DNA from 2 places in the Corynebacterium sp. NPDC104732 genome. Region 2 is predicted to be linked to the other one. Evidence: riboswitches for the same ligand, from Rfam matches in the RefSeq annotation. Region 2 holds a riboswitch; the other holds the start of a gene.
What was found. Region 2 has a riboswitch for thiamine pyrophosphate ahead of thiC (phosphomethylpyrimidine synthase ThiC). Riboswitches for the same ligand answer to the same signal wherever they lie in the genome.
Positions count from the first base shown of each region.

Region 1: it holds a riboswitch for thiamine pyrophosphate, as region 2 does, so the genes downstream of both, thiO (glycine oxidase ThiO) here and thiC (phosphomethylpyrimidine synthase ThiC) in region 2, are expected to answer to the same signal.

Region 1 is NZ_JBVJNS010000003.1:130,175-137,694, reverse strand. It holds gene ACZ6ZO_RS03715 (helix-turn-helix domain-containing protein) at 524-955, opposite strand; gene ACZ6ZO_RS03710 (S-ribosylhomocysteine lyase) at 1,153-1,605, shown strand; gene mtnN (5'-methylthioadenosine/S-adenosylhomocysteine nucleosidase) at 1,605-2,261, shown strand; gene ACZ6ZO_RS03700 (DUF2853 family protein) at 2,337-2,657, shown strand; gene ACZ6ZO_RS03695 (PepSY-associated TM helix domain-containing protein) at 2,697-3,944, opposite strand; gene thiE (thiamine phosphate synthase) at 3,982-4,629, opposite strand; TPP riboswitch at 4,645-4,754, shown strand; gene thiO (glycine oxidase ThiO) at 4,745-5,800, shown strand; gene thiS (sulfur carrier protein ThiS) at 5,806-5,997, shown strand; gene ACZ6ZO_RS03675 (thiazole synthase) at 6,001-6,768, shown strand; gene moeB (molybdopterin-synthase adenylyltransferase MoeB) at 6,773-7,520, shown strand, end outside.
Region 2 is NZ_JBVJNS010000008.1:82,257-89,776, forward strand. It holds gene ACZ6ZO_RS07540 (serine hydrolase domain-containing protein) at 1-815, shown strand, start outside; gene ACZ6ZO_RS07545 (HNH endonuclease signature motif containing protein) at 1,075-2,247, shown strand; gene ACZ6ZO_RS07550 (disulfide bond formation protein B) at 2,293-3,783, opposite strand; gene ACZ6ZO_RS07555 (hypothetical protein) at 3,784-3,951, opposite strand; gene thiC (phosphomethylpyrimidine synthase ThiC) at 4,109-5,755, opposite strand; TPP riboswitch at 5,746-5,862, opposite strand; gene ACZ6ZO_RS07565 (energy-coupling factor ABC transporter ATP-binding protein) at 5,870-6,646, opposite strand; gene ACZ6ZO_RS07570 (CbiQ family ECF transporter T component) at 6,634-7,341, opposite strand; gene ACZ6ZO_RS07575 (energy-coupling factor ABC transporter substrate-binding protein) at 7,342-7,520, opposite strand, start outside.

The DNA of each region.
Region 1 (7,520 bases), on a different contig from region 2:
CTCGGGCTTTGTCAACATCGCCGCCAGCAGCGTTTAGGTACGAGCGCATCCGAGGCTCAGGAAACCCTGCCAAAACCATGCGACAATAACTCTCCCCTTTACTCCCCATACAAGCGATGCTACTATGACTTCGAACGCCCCGGTGATGCCTCTGCTCTTGAGCAAGCACCCGGGGCTCTTGATCTTTCCGCTAGGTTGGTCGACACCGAAAGTCGAACTCCTGCCCCAAGGGGAGGTAGATGCGGGTTGAATAGCAGAAAATGTGTCTGAATTTAGCAGGCGATCACGAATCGCTTCTATTTGATGGCTCGAACTGTCTGGATATTTCCGCCGCTTGTTATATATCGCTTCTGCAAGGATGTCTTCAGTCCAGTGAAATGTCCAACTGCCTAACGTTTTTGCAGCAAGCAACCCAAACCATGAGTGCAAAGTAGTAGAAAACCAGATATTCGCATCTGGAAGCACTGAGTTTGACACCGGCACATACGACACAGTGTCATCCTACCCAGTTCCACACTTGTGCTTACGGCTCGAGATCCATGACATCAAATACCGACCGCCGCAGTTCTTCTTTTCGCTTCTCAAGAAATGCGAGGACTTCGTCCGTATTGAGGCGATGATGCGTGCCAACCATCGTTGACGATAGTTTTCCCTGCTTGATGTACTTCATGATGGTCGGCCGCGAAACTCCAAGCAAGGTTGCTGCGGTGGTGGTCGTAATCTGTTCAGGCATTCTTGAAATGCTGATCGGCCGGCCAGCAGCCACTGCATCGAGCACTTTACTGATGATCTGTGAGACAACATCCGGAGCATTCTGCCCGTCAGAGGCCGTAACAGCCGGTTCAGCACCGCTCAACTGCCTTCGGAATTTAGAAATAAGCTCAACGTCCTGCGCAGTCAGGGTAACCTGCTCTTCTATATGTAGTGACACAGACTTACCTCCCTTGTGCGTCATAGCGTGCTTCATATGAACATCACACTAGGGGGTTTCAGATACAAGTGCAACCCAGTAGCACATCTGTTATTTGTAAAAAACCGGTGTTTTTATAAATAAGACTGCGATCCAGGGGCGCTAGTTTGTAAAAACGGGCTGTTTTTATGAATTAGGATCGCTGCCTTCGGCCGTCGGTAAGCCCGGCTAAACTAAGGGCCATGAAGATGAACGTAGAGTCCTTTAACCTCGACCACACTAAGGTGAAGGCGCCGTATGTGCGCGTGGCGGATCGTAAGGAGCTGCCCGGCGGCGACGTGCTGATCAAATACGACGTGCGTTTCGCACAGCCTAACACCGGCCACCTGGAGATGCCGACGATTCACTCGCTGGAGCACCTCACCGCCGAACTGATGCGCAACCACACCGATAAGCTCATTGATTTCTCCCCAATGGGCTGCCAAACCGGCTTCTACGCCCTGACCTTGGGAATCGAGATGCCAGAATTCCTCTCTATTTTGGAAGCAACCCTGAACGACATCCTCCAGGCAACCGAAGTGCCCGCCGCTAACGAGGTGCAGTGCGGTTGGGGCGCCAACCACTCGCTTGCCGACGCGCAAAGCGCCGCACGCGCATTCCTCGCCAAGCGCGGGGAGTGGGAAGAGGTCCTGTAGTGATCATCATCCAGTGCGCCATGGAGATGGAGGCGGCTCCATTCCTGGCGGAACTCCCCGCAGATCACCGGGTGGAGAAGATTGCTAACCAGGAGTTTCACTTCGGCCCAGATCGTTTGATCGCGGTCACGGGCATTGGGCTGGCCAATGCAGCAGCTGGTACGGCGCGGGCGTTGATGCTGGCAGATTCCGCGGATCTGGTGATTGCGGCCGGTACCTGCGGTGGCCTCCACACCGATATCGAGGTGGGCCAGATCGCGGTGGCAACCAACGCGATCTATTCCATGGCCGACGCCACCGCCTTCGGATATGAGCCAGGGCAGGTGCCTGGCATGCCGGTTTCCTACGACGCCGCTGCGGTGCCAGATCTCGGTATTCCGGTTATGACCGGTCGGGTGGTTTCCGCTGATGCGTTCATCACTGCAGCGAACGTGGCCGAGGCACGTGACCGCTTCCCGGAAGCAATCGCCACTGACATGGAAACCGCCGCGATGGCGCAAACCTGTTACGCTGCTGGCGTGCCGTGGATGTCACTGCGTGCCGTGTCCGACCTGTGCGGACCGGCTGCTGGCCAGGATTTCCACATTGACGGCGAGCTCGCTGCCCGACACAGTCACACCGCAGTATCCACTTTCCTTTCTTTGACTAATTTGTAATGGATTTAAAGGAGCTTCGAGCTTGATCCGGACTAAAATTGGGTATAACAACCCCCGATAAGAACGGAGCCCCACATGTCAAAAGATTGGATTGCAGACGTCAAGAAGTACGCTCCAAGCGCCGACGATGCTGTGCTGGAGAAGATGCTCAAGAATTACCGCCTCGTCCTCACTGACGCCGACGCCGCCTACGTTTCCTTCTCCGACGAAGAGGAACTGAAGACGGTTCGGGAAAACTTCCTCAAGAAGAAGCTCGGCCTCACCGAATCCGATGAGGCACTCAACGCGGCTATCAAGGAAGTCGGCGAGAAGATGAAGGATGGCACCAAGAATGGCCGTCTTGCCGTCTACTACCTGCTGGCAGAAAAGTACGGCAAGCTCGGCGTCTTTGCATAACTATTCCAGTGAAGTGGCAGCCTAACGCTGCCACTCTTCTTATGCCTCAGCTGCAGTGCGCTTTTTCAGCAGCGCCTGAACAACCATGTTGAGGAAAACAAACGCTAGCAAGCTGATGCCGAACAGCGGTGCGACGATCGAGTAGCCGATGAGCACAGCGATCAATGCCCAGGAACGCTCACCGCGCGCCGGTACCCAGCTGCGGCCCGAACGCCAGGCCCGCCACCACATGTAGTAACCAAGCCCGGTCACTACCAAAATTCCGAGGGCCAGCAGCGCCAATGCGGTTTCCGACCAGATCCCGAACAAGAACCCCATGTGCAAATTGATGAGCCATTCGGTCAGTTTCGCAGCAAATGGCCATTCAGAGAACAACACCCGGTCAGTTACTTCTGCCGTGTTCGTGTCTACCTGCACTTTATCCGTGCTGAGCCGGTAGGGTTCGCGCGATTCCTGCACCTGCCAGGTGCCCGCACCAGCAGGTTTCGCTTCCACAAGTCCGGTCAACCCATCTTCTCGTGCCACCCGCACAGCAGTATCCAAGCCCGAAACATCCGTGGCAGCTGCGGGGCTCACAGCCATGGCAGGTGCCCGCAACTGCAGCTCCGTACGGACTGTGCCAATGTTTTGTCCGGCCACACCAGACCACGTCAGCCCAGTGACCGTGAGGAACAGCATTCCGGGTACTAGCCATAGGCCGAGGGTGCGGTGCCAGCGGGAGGCGCGCTGTTTGGATGCGCGGGAACGAAGAGCCAGAACCAACCCCGAGATGGCAATGGCGCCCAACCAGGATGCGGCCAGTTCTGAGTACCATCGGCCGGCTTTTCCCAGCCAGAGTTGCTTGTGTCCTTCAGAGAGCCAGGCTCGCAGTGGGGAAGCGTTGGAACTGCCGTACTGAATCATGTTGCCCGTAATGCGGAGGTCACCGGGATCGACGAAAACGGCGCGTCGATAAGAGCTGCTTGTGAGGGAGGGGTCGGCAAACAGCACGCGGGTCGTGTCCCGTGCGTCGTCACTGCGCTGCACCCCGGACACTTTAAGCTGCGGGTATTCCTTCTGAGCGGCAGCGACCTGGTCCTCAAGGCTACGTGCGGGAAGCGTGGAGGTGGCGGTGTAGGCGTCGTGGTAAACCACCTGTTCAATGCTGGGGGCGAAGGCATATACCAGGCCGGTGAGTGTGGCCACGGCGATGAAAGGGCCCACCAATAGCCCGGCGATGACGTGCAAATATCTAGCGCGTTGACGCTGCTGCAAGGCAGCGCGGCGTGTCAGAGTTAATGTAGTCACGAAGAGTTGTCGGGAATGCCTCCCAACAAGTTCCGTGTTACTTTTCGAGGATTTTTCGCAACTTTCGCGCCGCAGCTACCGGGTCGGCAGCCTCGGTCAGTGCGCGCACCACAACGATCCTGCCCGCCCCAGCTGCGATAACATCAGGCACGGTTTCGGCGTTCACTCCGCCAATCGCGAACCAGGTTTTATCCCCCGCTACCTCGGCACATTCGGTTACTACTGGCAGCCCCACAGCTGGGCGACCCGGCTTCGTGGGGGTCGGCCACACCGGACCAATCACCGCATAGTCCAGCTCCGGGTCGGCGATTGACTCGGCAAACTGTGCCACCGAATTATTGGAGCGCCCGAGCAAAACCTCTGGGCCCAACACGCGCCTGGCCTGCTGGGTAGTCAGGTCTTTTTGGCCGGTGTGGAACACGTCGGCGTCGACAAGCAATGCAACGTCGGCCCGGTCGTTAGCTGCGAACAGCTTGCCGTGCTCCGCTGCGACCTCCGCGAGCGTTTCCAACGCACCGATTTCTGCGCGTGCTTCGATTTTTTTGTCGCGGAGCTGAATGATATCCGCACCACCTTCGTAGCAGGCGTGCAGAAACTCGCGGAGATCGCCGCGGTCCGTTCGGGCATCGGTGCACAGGTAGAGGCGGGAGTTTTTCAGGAGAAGTTGTCGACGTTGCCGGTCCATGAGTCCTATAGTAGGAGTACTTGCCGTGGGAGCCCGTGAAACGCCGGGCTGAGAGGGCCAGCAATCGGCCGACCACCTGACCTGATGCGGATAATGCCGCCGTAGGAAGGACATTATGCATATCGCCGTAATCGGCGCCGGGATCGTAGGCCTGTGCACTGCATGGGAGCTGCGCCAGCGTGGCCACACCGTCACCGTGTACGACCCGGAGCCTGTCTCCGAAGCTAGTTTCGCGGCCGCTGGAATGCTGGCCCCCGTGTCTGAGGTGGTGTGGGATCAGCCGACGCTGTATCCGCTGATGCAGCAGTCGAAGGAGCTGTACCCCGAGTTTGCGCAGCGTGTGGCCGAGGCATCGGGGATGGATATTGGTTACCTGACCTCGGAAACCCTCGTGTGCGCCGGCGATCCTGCCGATAGGGTCACCCTCACCGAGCTCGTTGAGCTGCAGGAACACATCGGCCAGGTCGCCCCGATTTCTTCCCGGCAGGCCCGCAGCATGGAGCCAGGCTTAGGCCCCGGAGTAGTCGGAGCAGTGCACATTCCGGGCGACCACCAGATTGATCCCCGCAAGTTCTGCGCTGCATTGTTGCACCTCTTGGGCCCCGATGTGGTGCGAGAAAAAGTGACGTCGCTGGAACTCGACGCAGACCACGTGGTGGTGGCGGCGGGCCTTCGCTCCTGCGAGATAGCGGGGGTACCTCAGCTACCGCTACGTCCGGTGTATGGCGACGTGCTCCGCCTGGAGGTGCCAGAATATTTACAACCGCTAGTCACCCGCACCGTCCGCGGCGTAGTCCGTGGCCGCCCGGTGTACGTGGTGCCCCGCGCCGACGGCTCCCTCGTCCTCGGCGCCACCTCCCGCGAGGACGGCCCCGGGGTATCTGCTGAGGGAGTGCATCAGCTGCTTCGCGACGCCCACCACCTCATCCCCGGGATTTGGGAATGTTCGATCACAGAGATGACCTGCCGTGCCCGCCCAGGTTCCCCCGATGACGTGCCCATGATCGGGCGGATCTCAGAACGCGCCACCGTGTCCACCGGCTACTTCAGGCACGGCATTTTGCTATCAGTGATTGGCGCGAAACTCACCACTGATGTTGTGCTGGGTGTACCGGTGCCGGAAGCGACTGCCGCAGCTATTGACCCGTTCCGCTTTAACAAAGGAGCTTAAGACAAGTGACTTCAGTAAATGGGAAACCCTACACAGCAGCCCCGGGAATGACTATCGCGGACCTGGTGCAGGAGATCGTTGGCAGGCACGCCGGCGTCGCGGTGGCGGTAGACGGCGCCGTAGTACCCCGCAGCGCATGGGGCACCACCGAGGTGTCAGGCGACATTGACATCGTTACCGCAGCTCAAGGAGGATAACCGATGGATTTCTTAACCGAATCGCGTCTCATCATGGGCACCGGTGGCGCCACCTCCATGGACACTTTGGAACGAGCCCTGGTGGAATCCGGTACCCGCCTCACCACAGTAGCCATGCGACGCTTCAACCCAGCCACCGGCATGGGCATCTTCGACCTCCTGCAACGCAACAACATTCAAGCACTACCCAACACCGCAGGTTGTTACTCCGCCCGCGAAGCAGTGCTCACCGCCGAACTTGCCAGAGAAGCACTACAGACCAACCTCATCAAACTGGAAGTGATCGCCGACGAAGACACCCTACTACCAGACCCCGTTGAACTTCTCGACGCCGCAGAACAGCTAGTACTCAAGGGTTTTGAAGTATTCGCCTACACCAACGACGACCCCGCCTTAGCACGCCGCCTGGAAGAAGTCGGCATCGCCGCAGTCATGCCCGCCGGCGCCCCAATCGGCACCGGCCTAGGGATCCTCAACCCACACAACATCGAGCTCATCGTCGAACGCGCCAACATCCCCGTCATCCTCGACGCCGGCATCGGCACCGCCTCCGACGCGGCACTCGCCATGGAACTAGGCTGCTCAGGCGTACTCCTCGCCACCGCAGTCACCCGAGCACACAATCCAGTACAAATGGCCAGCGCCATGAAACACGCCGTCATCGCCGGACGACAAGCATACGAAGCCGGGCGGATCCCCAAACGCAAGCTGGCGCAGGCGAGTTCGAGTTTTAGTGAGATGGTAGGTGCCGGATTTGGTAAAGCAAACTGACGAAATGGCCCCTAAAAAGTCAGTTTCCGTTACCAAATCCAGCACCGGGTTGTCTGCGGAGGAGAAACTCCGCTACGCCCGCCATCTCACACTGCCCGGCGTGGGGGAGGAAGGGCAGCTCAAACTGAAGCAGGCGAAAGTCCTGGTTATCGGTGCGGGCGGTTTGGGTTCACCTGTGTTGAACTATCTTGGTGCGGCTGGTGTGGGCCATGTGACGGTGATTGATGATGATGTGGTGGAGGAGTCTAATCTGCAGCGGCAGACCATCCACACGGTGGCGGATCTTGGTCGGCCTAAGGTCGATTCTGCTAAGGATGCCTTGGCCCGGTTGAACCCATTTGTGCAGGTCACGCCGATTCGGGCGCGGCTGACTCCTGATAATGCTGTGGAGTTGTTTGGCCAGCATGACCTGGTTATTGATGGAACTGACAACTTTGCTACCCGCTACCTTTCCAATGACGCCGCGGAACTCACCGGAACTCCTCTAGTGTGGGGCACGATCATGCAGTTCGAGGGGCAGATCTCCGTTTTCGACCCGAATAACGGACCGATGCTCCGGGACCTCTTTCCGGACATTCCACCGGCGGATGCGGTGCCGAGTTGTGCCGTGGGGGGCGTGTTCGGGGCGCTCGCGGGGCTGGTGGGGTCGATGTTGGCTATTGAGACTCTTAAGGTGATCACGGGTGTGGGGGAGGTGGCCGTCGGTAAGCTGCTGCTTGTCGATGCGCTGACGTTGTCGCAGCGTACCTTGG
Region 2 (7,520 bases):
AATTGACCGGCTTCGTTCTTGACGGCGATCAACCAGTGTTTGCCGGACTCGGAGCCGACGAACATACGGAAGTAGAAATTGGATCAGTGACCAAGACCTTCACTGCGGAATTGCTGCGGCAGGCCGTCGAGAAGGGCACTGTTCAGCTAGACACCAAGGTCTCCGACATCATCGACACCCACGGCGCCCCCATCGGTTCCGTTACGTTAGAGCAGCTCGCCAACCATGAGGCGGGCTTGCCACGTAATCCAGGATTGGATTTGGTTTCCTTGTTTGTTGAGCGTAACCCCTATGGAACGGTGACGCGCGACGACATTTTAGAGATGGCTCTCGATGCAAAACTCAAGGGCCAAGGCGAGCGCAACTACTCGAACCTGGGGGTGGCTTTTCTTGGACAGTTAATAGCGACCAAAGACGGCCGAACATGGGAAGAGATGGTGCAACAAGATATCTTCACACCGCTAGGCATGTCTGAGTCTTACGTTGCTTTGATTGGTAGCGCCGCTGATGCACCGCACGGGCTAAATGGCCGTGGCCGCGTGGCCGCGAACTGGGAGATGGACGGCTATGCCCCTGCTGGCGCCATCCGTTCAACTGCACATGACATGGCACTGTTTGCCGCACATGTGCGTTCTGTTGGAGTGCCCCCTTACGTCTGGGTGCACGATGAAGCCGGAATGTGGCACAACGGCGGTACTGGAGGTTATCGAACGATGTTGATCTTCGACCCCAACGGAAAGCGAGTTGCCTTCGTGAACACCAACACTCCAGCAAGCGTCGATATCTTGGGAGAAAGGATGCTGCAGTGGTCTTAGTTCCTGTCTTTATAGTCAGCTGGCTCGTCCTTGAACTGTACTTCTGGAAGCGACGCTCTTTGTTGAAAGCGGCGGTCGTTGCATTGATCGCTTGGTTCGTTTGCATGACCAGCGTGGATTGGGTTGCTACGAGCCCATTTTTTCTATGGTGGACCATCGCCACACTTGCCGGACTATTAGTCTCCCTCTCGCTCTGGCCCCGCACAAAAAGTTTCGATTAGCTCTTGTGTTCTAATCTTTACTGGGATAGAATGGGGGTATGAAATTCGGGGAATCTTCAACACTTACCCAGGTCAAGGAGTTACTTCAACACTCCATTGACTTCGGTGAGCCTTTCGAACATTTCCCCGCATTGCTGGAGATCAAGGAGCTGATTGCCCGGCTCGAAACAGACATGGCTTCGGGGTATGAGTGCAACAAATTGGAACGTGCTGGGGCGTCGGCTAGCGAAGCCCGCCGCATTCACCGACGCTCCCTGAATCCCTGGGAGGAAGGTGTCCCAGTTGAGCACCAAGACCTCATTTTGTCGGCTCTAGAGAAACTAAGCTCAGCATCCAAACGGCGCACCGAGATTTACAACCTCGCCGCAGCCTCCGCCGCCGAGTCCTCCCCCAAGGCAACACACGCCTACGCCAAGGAACTTGTCCGCGAAGAAAACCGGCGCCTGGCCAAGGATCCACACGAAGCCTACAACCAGCGCCGTTTCCAGCTACGCGAACAAGACGAGCACGGTGGCTGCAGCTTCCACGGCTACGCACCAGCGGCCCACGCCGCACTCCTGAAATCACTCATGGATGACGCCTGGCGCGCGGAACAGGCCACCGAGGACCGACGCAAAGACGACAACCGAACCGTAGCCCAACGACACGCAGACAATTTCTTCCAAGTGTTGCGCTGGGCTTCCGCCACCCGCATCGACCAGGTCGGGCACTGCTCCCTCGTCATCGGCGTCACCGAAGAACACGAATTCAACTGGGAAGCGAAGTTCGGCAGCAACGTCGGCATCGACCTCACCCTCTTCGACCTCAAACTGCTCGACGGCCACCGCATCGTTGACTACATCGTGGTCCACGATCACCACGGCGCAGTGAAAAAGCTAGTAACAGCCGGCCGATCAGCCACCTTCTACCAGCGTCTGGCAATGTTCTCCCGAGATGGATGCTGCGCTTACCCAGGCTGCAACGAATCGATCAGCCGCTGCGAATCCCACCACGTCGTACCGTGGGCGCGAGGCGGACCAACCAGTATCGACAACCTCGCCCCACTCTGCCCGAAACACCACGGCTGGAACGACGACAGCGCCATCGAAGCACACATCGCAATGGTGCTCAGTAGATACCCCGTGTTGGTCGATAGCGCCGGAAAACACCACAGAAACAACAGCCCGCAAGCCCGAAGATCCAACGGCCGCAGGCTGACCGAAGACAACTAACGCACCCCACCCTAGTGAGGCGGGGCGCGTTAACGTGCAGATTTTCTAGGAAATCTTTAGCTCATGAACTAAATCACGGTCACCATCGTGTGCAAGCACAAAGGCGCTCTTTCCGGATACCGCCACGTCGCGAACATCGCCAAGCTCAGGCAGGTTTCGAATCTCTTTCACACTAAAGTCCGCAATATCAATGGTTAAGAGACTGTTGTGTTCCTTAGACAGGACATACAGGAGTCCGTCGTGCAGGTCTGCACCCACCGGATACACCCCTTCGGCGTCCAACACCCCTTCCCGGATCAGCTTGTTGTCCGCTTTAGAAAACTCCGATATAACCACCTGCTTAGAGCGCTCATGCGGAACACTGAGAGTGACAAATGTGTCTGCCGTGCTTTCCGAAGCGACTGACAACGTGTAGGCCATCCGAGCCCGAATAGTCCGCAGCTCCGGACGCCCCTTCGAGTCGAAGATCGGCATGATGTCGCCTGAAGTATCAGTGAAATCCTTCCAGGCAATCTTCTCATCCACTTCATCTTGAATCACAGCACCGTAGATCGTTTTGTTCTGCGCAATCGCAACCAAACCGCCTGGTTTAAAGTAGGCCGCATCTACGGTGTTGTGAATATCGGAGCCATTAGGAACGTCCACCCGGGCAAACGAGGAGTACTCTTTAAAATTCTCGTCAGTGTAGTAAAAGCCACCATCGGAGGAGACCAGACCAAACTTGTCATTGTCGGAATCATAGGCGATACCAGCAGCACGACCTTTTCCACGGAAGCCTGCGACGGGGAAACCGATCTCCTGAGTACCGGCCAGCTCCAAGGTTTCTTTTCCTGCTAGTGGGCTGGTATCAAACTCAATACCTTTATACGGGTCGGGTGCATTAAATTTGTGTAGCCGAATGTCACCAAGAGATTCATACTGATGCTCCTTATCCCAGTATTTCGCGGTTTGTGCAATATTAAAAGTGAACCGCGCCGGATCCCCTGCCCCCGCATAGGGAGGAATACCATTACCAATGAGAAATTGAAGACAGTTAGTGCACGTAATAAGAATAGCGACGATGGTCACAAATTTAGTGGCGGGAGAGAATTTCTTTACGTTCACCTCAGTGGAAATAAATTCCTGCGCCAGCACCTTATCTTTTCCGATAAAGATGAAACCAACCGCGAGAACACCAATCACAACCCAGTACACCAGGATGCCCCAGGTGTAGGTGTGAACACCCAACACGGCGTCACCAAACCCTTGACCAAGGTCAGCATTAGCACGTCCACCCCAGTGGCGCACCGTGGTGTACAGATAATAGAAGGCCACCAACAGGAGAGTTACCATGTAGCGCATACGTGCCCCGTAGCGCAAAATGAAAACACCCAAAGCCCCGATGAGGACCATACCAAAGCGCTCGTTACCACAGAGGATGCACGGCGATTCACCATTGATAAAGCCTAGGTAGATGTTTGCGACGCCCACCGGAAACGCCATGATAATAAAGACCGCTGCGGCCAGAATAAAACGGAAAACCTTTGCATTGAACATTTACAGGTTCACCGCCGGAACAATTGACGTAGCAGAAGCCATGAAGAACATCAGCACAGAAAATGCAAATGATCCGACCAACAAGCTGAATGCCAGCTTTTCTTTTTCTGGCTTGAATAACACCAGAACGAGTGCAATTGCACACAAACTGTAGAAAACAAACTCCACGAGAGAGCCTTTCCTAGTTGAGAGAAACGATGACCCTCAAATAATAAAATTGGCTGCTCATTACTGTAAATAAACGTAAGAGTTTTGTAGGAAAAAACACAGTTAGTTAGTTCCGGTCGGGCTAGAGCCAAAAACAGCTCAGCCCACCCGATATCTGCTAGCTCTCCACCACCGGCAAGTACACGCGAGAACCCGACTCAGCAAACTCCGCCGACTTCTCCTTCATGCCCGCCTCAATGGCCTCCACAGTCTCAAGCCCATGCTCCGCCGCATAGTCCCGCACATCCTGCGAGATCTTCATGGAGCAGAACTTCGGACCACACATCGAGCAGAAATGCGCCGTCTTCGCAGGCTCTGCTGGGAGGGTCTCGTCATGATAAGACAGTGCGGTGTCCGGATCCAGAGCCAACGCGAACTGGTCATGCCAGCGGAATTCGAACCTCGCGCGAGACAGCGCATCGTCTCGCTCCTGGGCGCGCGGATGCTGCTTCGCCAGGTCCGCCGCGTGGGCGGCGATCTTGTAGGTGATCACGCCGACCTTCACGTCATCGCGGTTCGGCAACCCGAGGTGTTCCTTCGGGGTGACGTAACACAACATCGCGGTCCCAGCCTGGCCGATGATCGCAGCGCCGATCGCGGAGGTGATGTGGTCATAGCCTGGTGCAATGTCTGTCGCCAGGGGCCCCAGGGTGTAGAAAGGTGCGCCGTGGCACCAGTCCTCTTCCCATTCGACGTTGACTGGGATCTTGTGCATCGGAACGTGGCCGGGGCCTTCGATCATGACCTGGACGCCGCGGGAGCGTGCGATCAAGGTCAGTTCGCCCAACGTGCGCAGTTCTGCCAGCTGAGCTTCGTCATTGGCGTCCGCGATGGAACCTGGACGCAGACCGTCGCCGAGGGAGAAGGTGACGTCATACTGAGCGAGGATGTCGCAGAGCTCGGCGAAGTTTTCGTACAGGAAGGATTCGCGGTGCTCTTTCAGACACCAGGCAGCCATGATGGAGCCACCGCGGGAGACGATGCCGGTCACTCGGTCAGCCGCCAGCGGGATGTAGCGCAGCAGCACGCCAGCGTGGACGGTCATGTAGTCGACGCCCTGCTCGCACTGCTCGATGATGGTGTCCCGATAGATTTCCCAGGTCAATTTAGTCGGGTCGCCCTTAACTTTTTCGAGCGCCTGGTAGATCGGCACCGTGCCCACCGGAACTGGGGAGTTGCGCAGGATCCATTCGCGGGTTTCGTGGATGTCCTTGCCGGTGGACAGATCCATGATGGTGTCCGCACCCCAGCGGGTGGCCCACACCATCTTTTCCACCTCTTCATCGATGGACGAGGTAACAGCGGAGTTGCCGATGTTCGCGTTGATCTTCACCGCAAACGCCTTACCGATGATCATCGGTTCCAACTCCGGGTGCTTGCGGTTCGCGCAGATCACGGCACGTCCCGCGGCGACCTCGTTACGCACGAACTCTGGCGAGAACCCTTCGCGTGCGGCACAAAATGCCATCTCCGGGGTGATGATCCCGGCGCGAGCCCACGCGAGCTGGGTTTGAACTCGAAGCTCGGGGTGTTCCTCGGATGCTGGTACCGCTTCTGCTGGTTCCCAGGTACGAACTGGCGACAGCCCCTTCTCCAGATCCAGCTGTGGATCTGTGAGCGTGTACGGACCTGAGGTGTCGTACACATCGAAGTGTTCGCCATTCGTGAGGCCAATGCGTCGAGCTGGAATTTTCAGGGTGTGTCCCTCGAAGGGCACGTCCTGGTAGACCTTTTCGCTACGGTAAATGGGTCCAGTGGTAATCATGTAAACCTCCCTACGCCGGCATTATCCGGACAGGTTAAACGGTCGACGCTCCGTGGTGTGTTGCGTCCTCTCAGCGAAGAATCGGCTCCGCTCCCGTGTGACGAATGTGCCCTTCTACCCTAATAGATCTTCCACCCGCGTAATCGGTTTTCCGAGTTTTTCTGATACGAGTGGCGCCCACGGTGGGCGCAGACGCGCCGCGGCCAGCAGCGATGGGTCGGTAAGGAGGGTTCGGTCACCAGAGCGGATCGTCCCGTCAACGAGGACTCCCACCGACGCTGCGAAAGCGTAGGCGAAGTCGATTTCGTGCGTGGAGATGACGATGGTTGTTCCGGCGTCGTTAAGCTGCAGCAGCGTGGCTAGCAGGCGGTCGGAGGCGACGGGGTCGAGGCCGGCGGTCGGCTCGTCGAGAAGGAGGACGCGTGGCTGCATCGCCAGCGCACCGGCCAGCGCCACGAGTTTGCGTTGGCCGTAGGAAAGCTGGTGGGGGACGCGGTCAGCAAGGCCAGTGATTTCGCAGGTGGCCAGCGCCTCACGCACGCGCTTATCGACGTCCGACTCCTCCAATCCCATGTTCACGGGGCCGAAAGACACGTCCTCCGCAACCGTGGTGGCGAAGATTTGTTCATCGGGTTCCTGCAGCACAAGCTGCACATTGCGGCGCACATGGTCCCGGCCGCGCCTGGTGTACTCCATCGGCGTGTCATCGAGCAAAACCGTGCCAGATTGAGGCTGCCACGCCCCCGCTAACAGCTTGAGCAGCGTGGACTTCCCGGAGCCATTCGCACCGAGGATCGCGAGGCGTTCCCCCGCTACCACGGCTAGGTCGACCCCGTTCAGCACAGGCTGATCGTGGGAAAAAGTCAGGTCACGGGTCTCTAGAACAGACATAATAAACTCATCACAATCACGGCGCCGCAGGCACGGAGCCAGTTCACGGGGCGCGCCACAGTACGCACTTTCATCGCGGTGGGATCCGCCCGCAGTTCCAATCCTTCTTGCAGCGCCCGAGCCCTGGCAAAGGACAGCACAAATAGCGACGCTGCTTGGCCCGCAACCGAACCCACCCACCGGCGGGTACTGCTATGCCCGAGCCGGGCGGCCTGGGCCTCCCACATCGTCTTCGCCGTCACCACCAGGGCACCCACCAGGCGGTATATCAGGCCCGTGACGTGCACGAGCGACTCCGGAAGGTGCCGACGACGCGCGAACATGAGGATCTCGGACATCGGGGTGGTCAGCGCAAACAACACGGTGATAGCCATGCCCACCACGGACCTAGCCAACACCTCACCGGCGTGCGCCACCCCTCCTGGGACCATGATCAACCCGCCGGAGGTAATGGAGAAAATGAGCGGGCCGAGGCCCAGCGCGATGAACGTCGCCGGGGCCCCGACCAGACCCAGGTACAGTTTCCAGTTGATCCCAGCAGCGACCGCCATCACCAAGGTGATAGCGGCGATCACTGCGAGTTTGATACCGGAAACCGAGATCGCAATAAACAGCAGTACGATGAGCAGGCTTTTTTCGCCCACATTCACGTGCGCCCAGCGGCTCCTAGCAGCGGCTAGTTCCAGGGCATTCATTTAGACAGCAGCAGATTCCTCAGCACGCTGGGTACGGCCACGGAACACACCGAGGACATAACCGAGCAGGCCAGCACCAAGACCAGCTTGCAGCGCGAACCGGCCGGACTCCACTTCTCCTGGCAGTTCACCAGCAACAGATTCGAACCATGGTTCATAATCAGGGTTAGCCTCTTCCA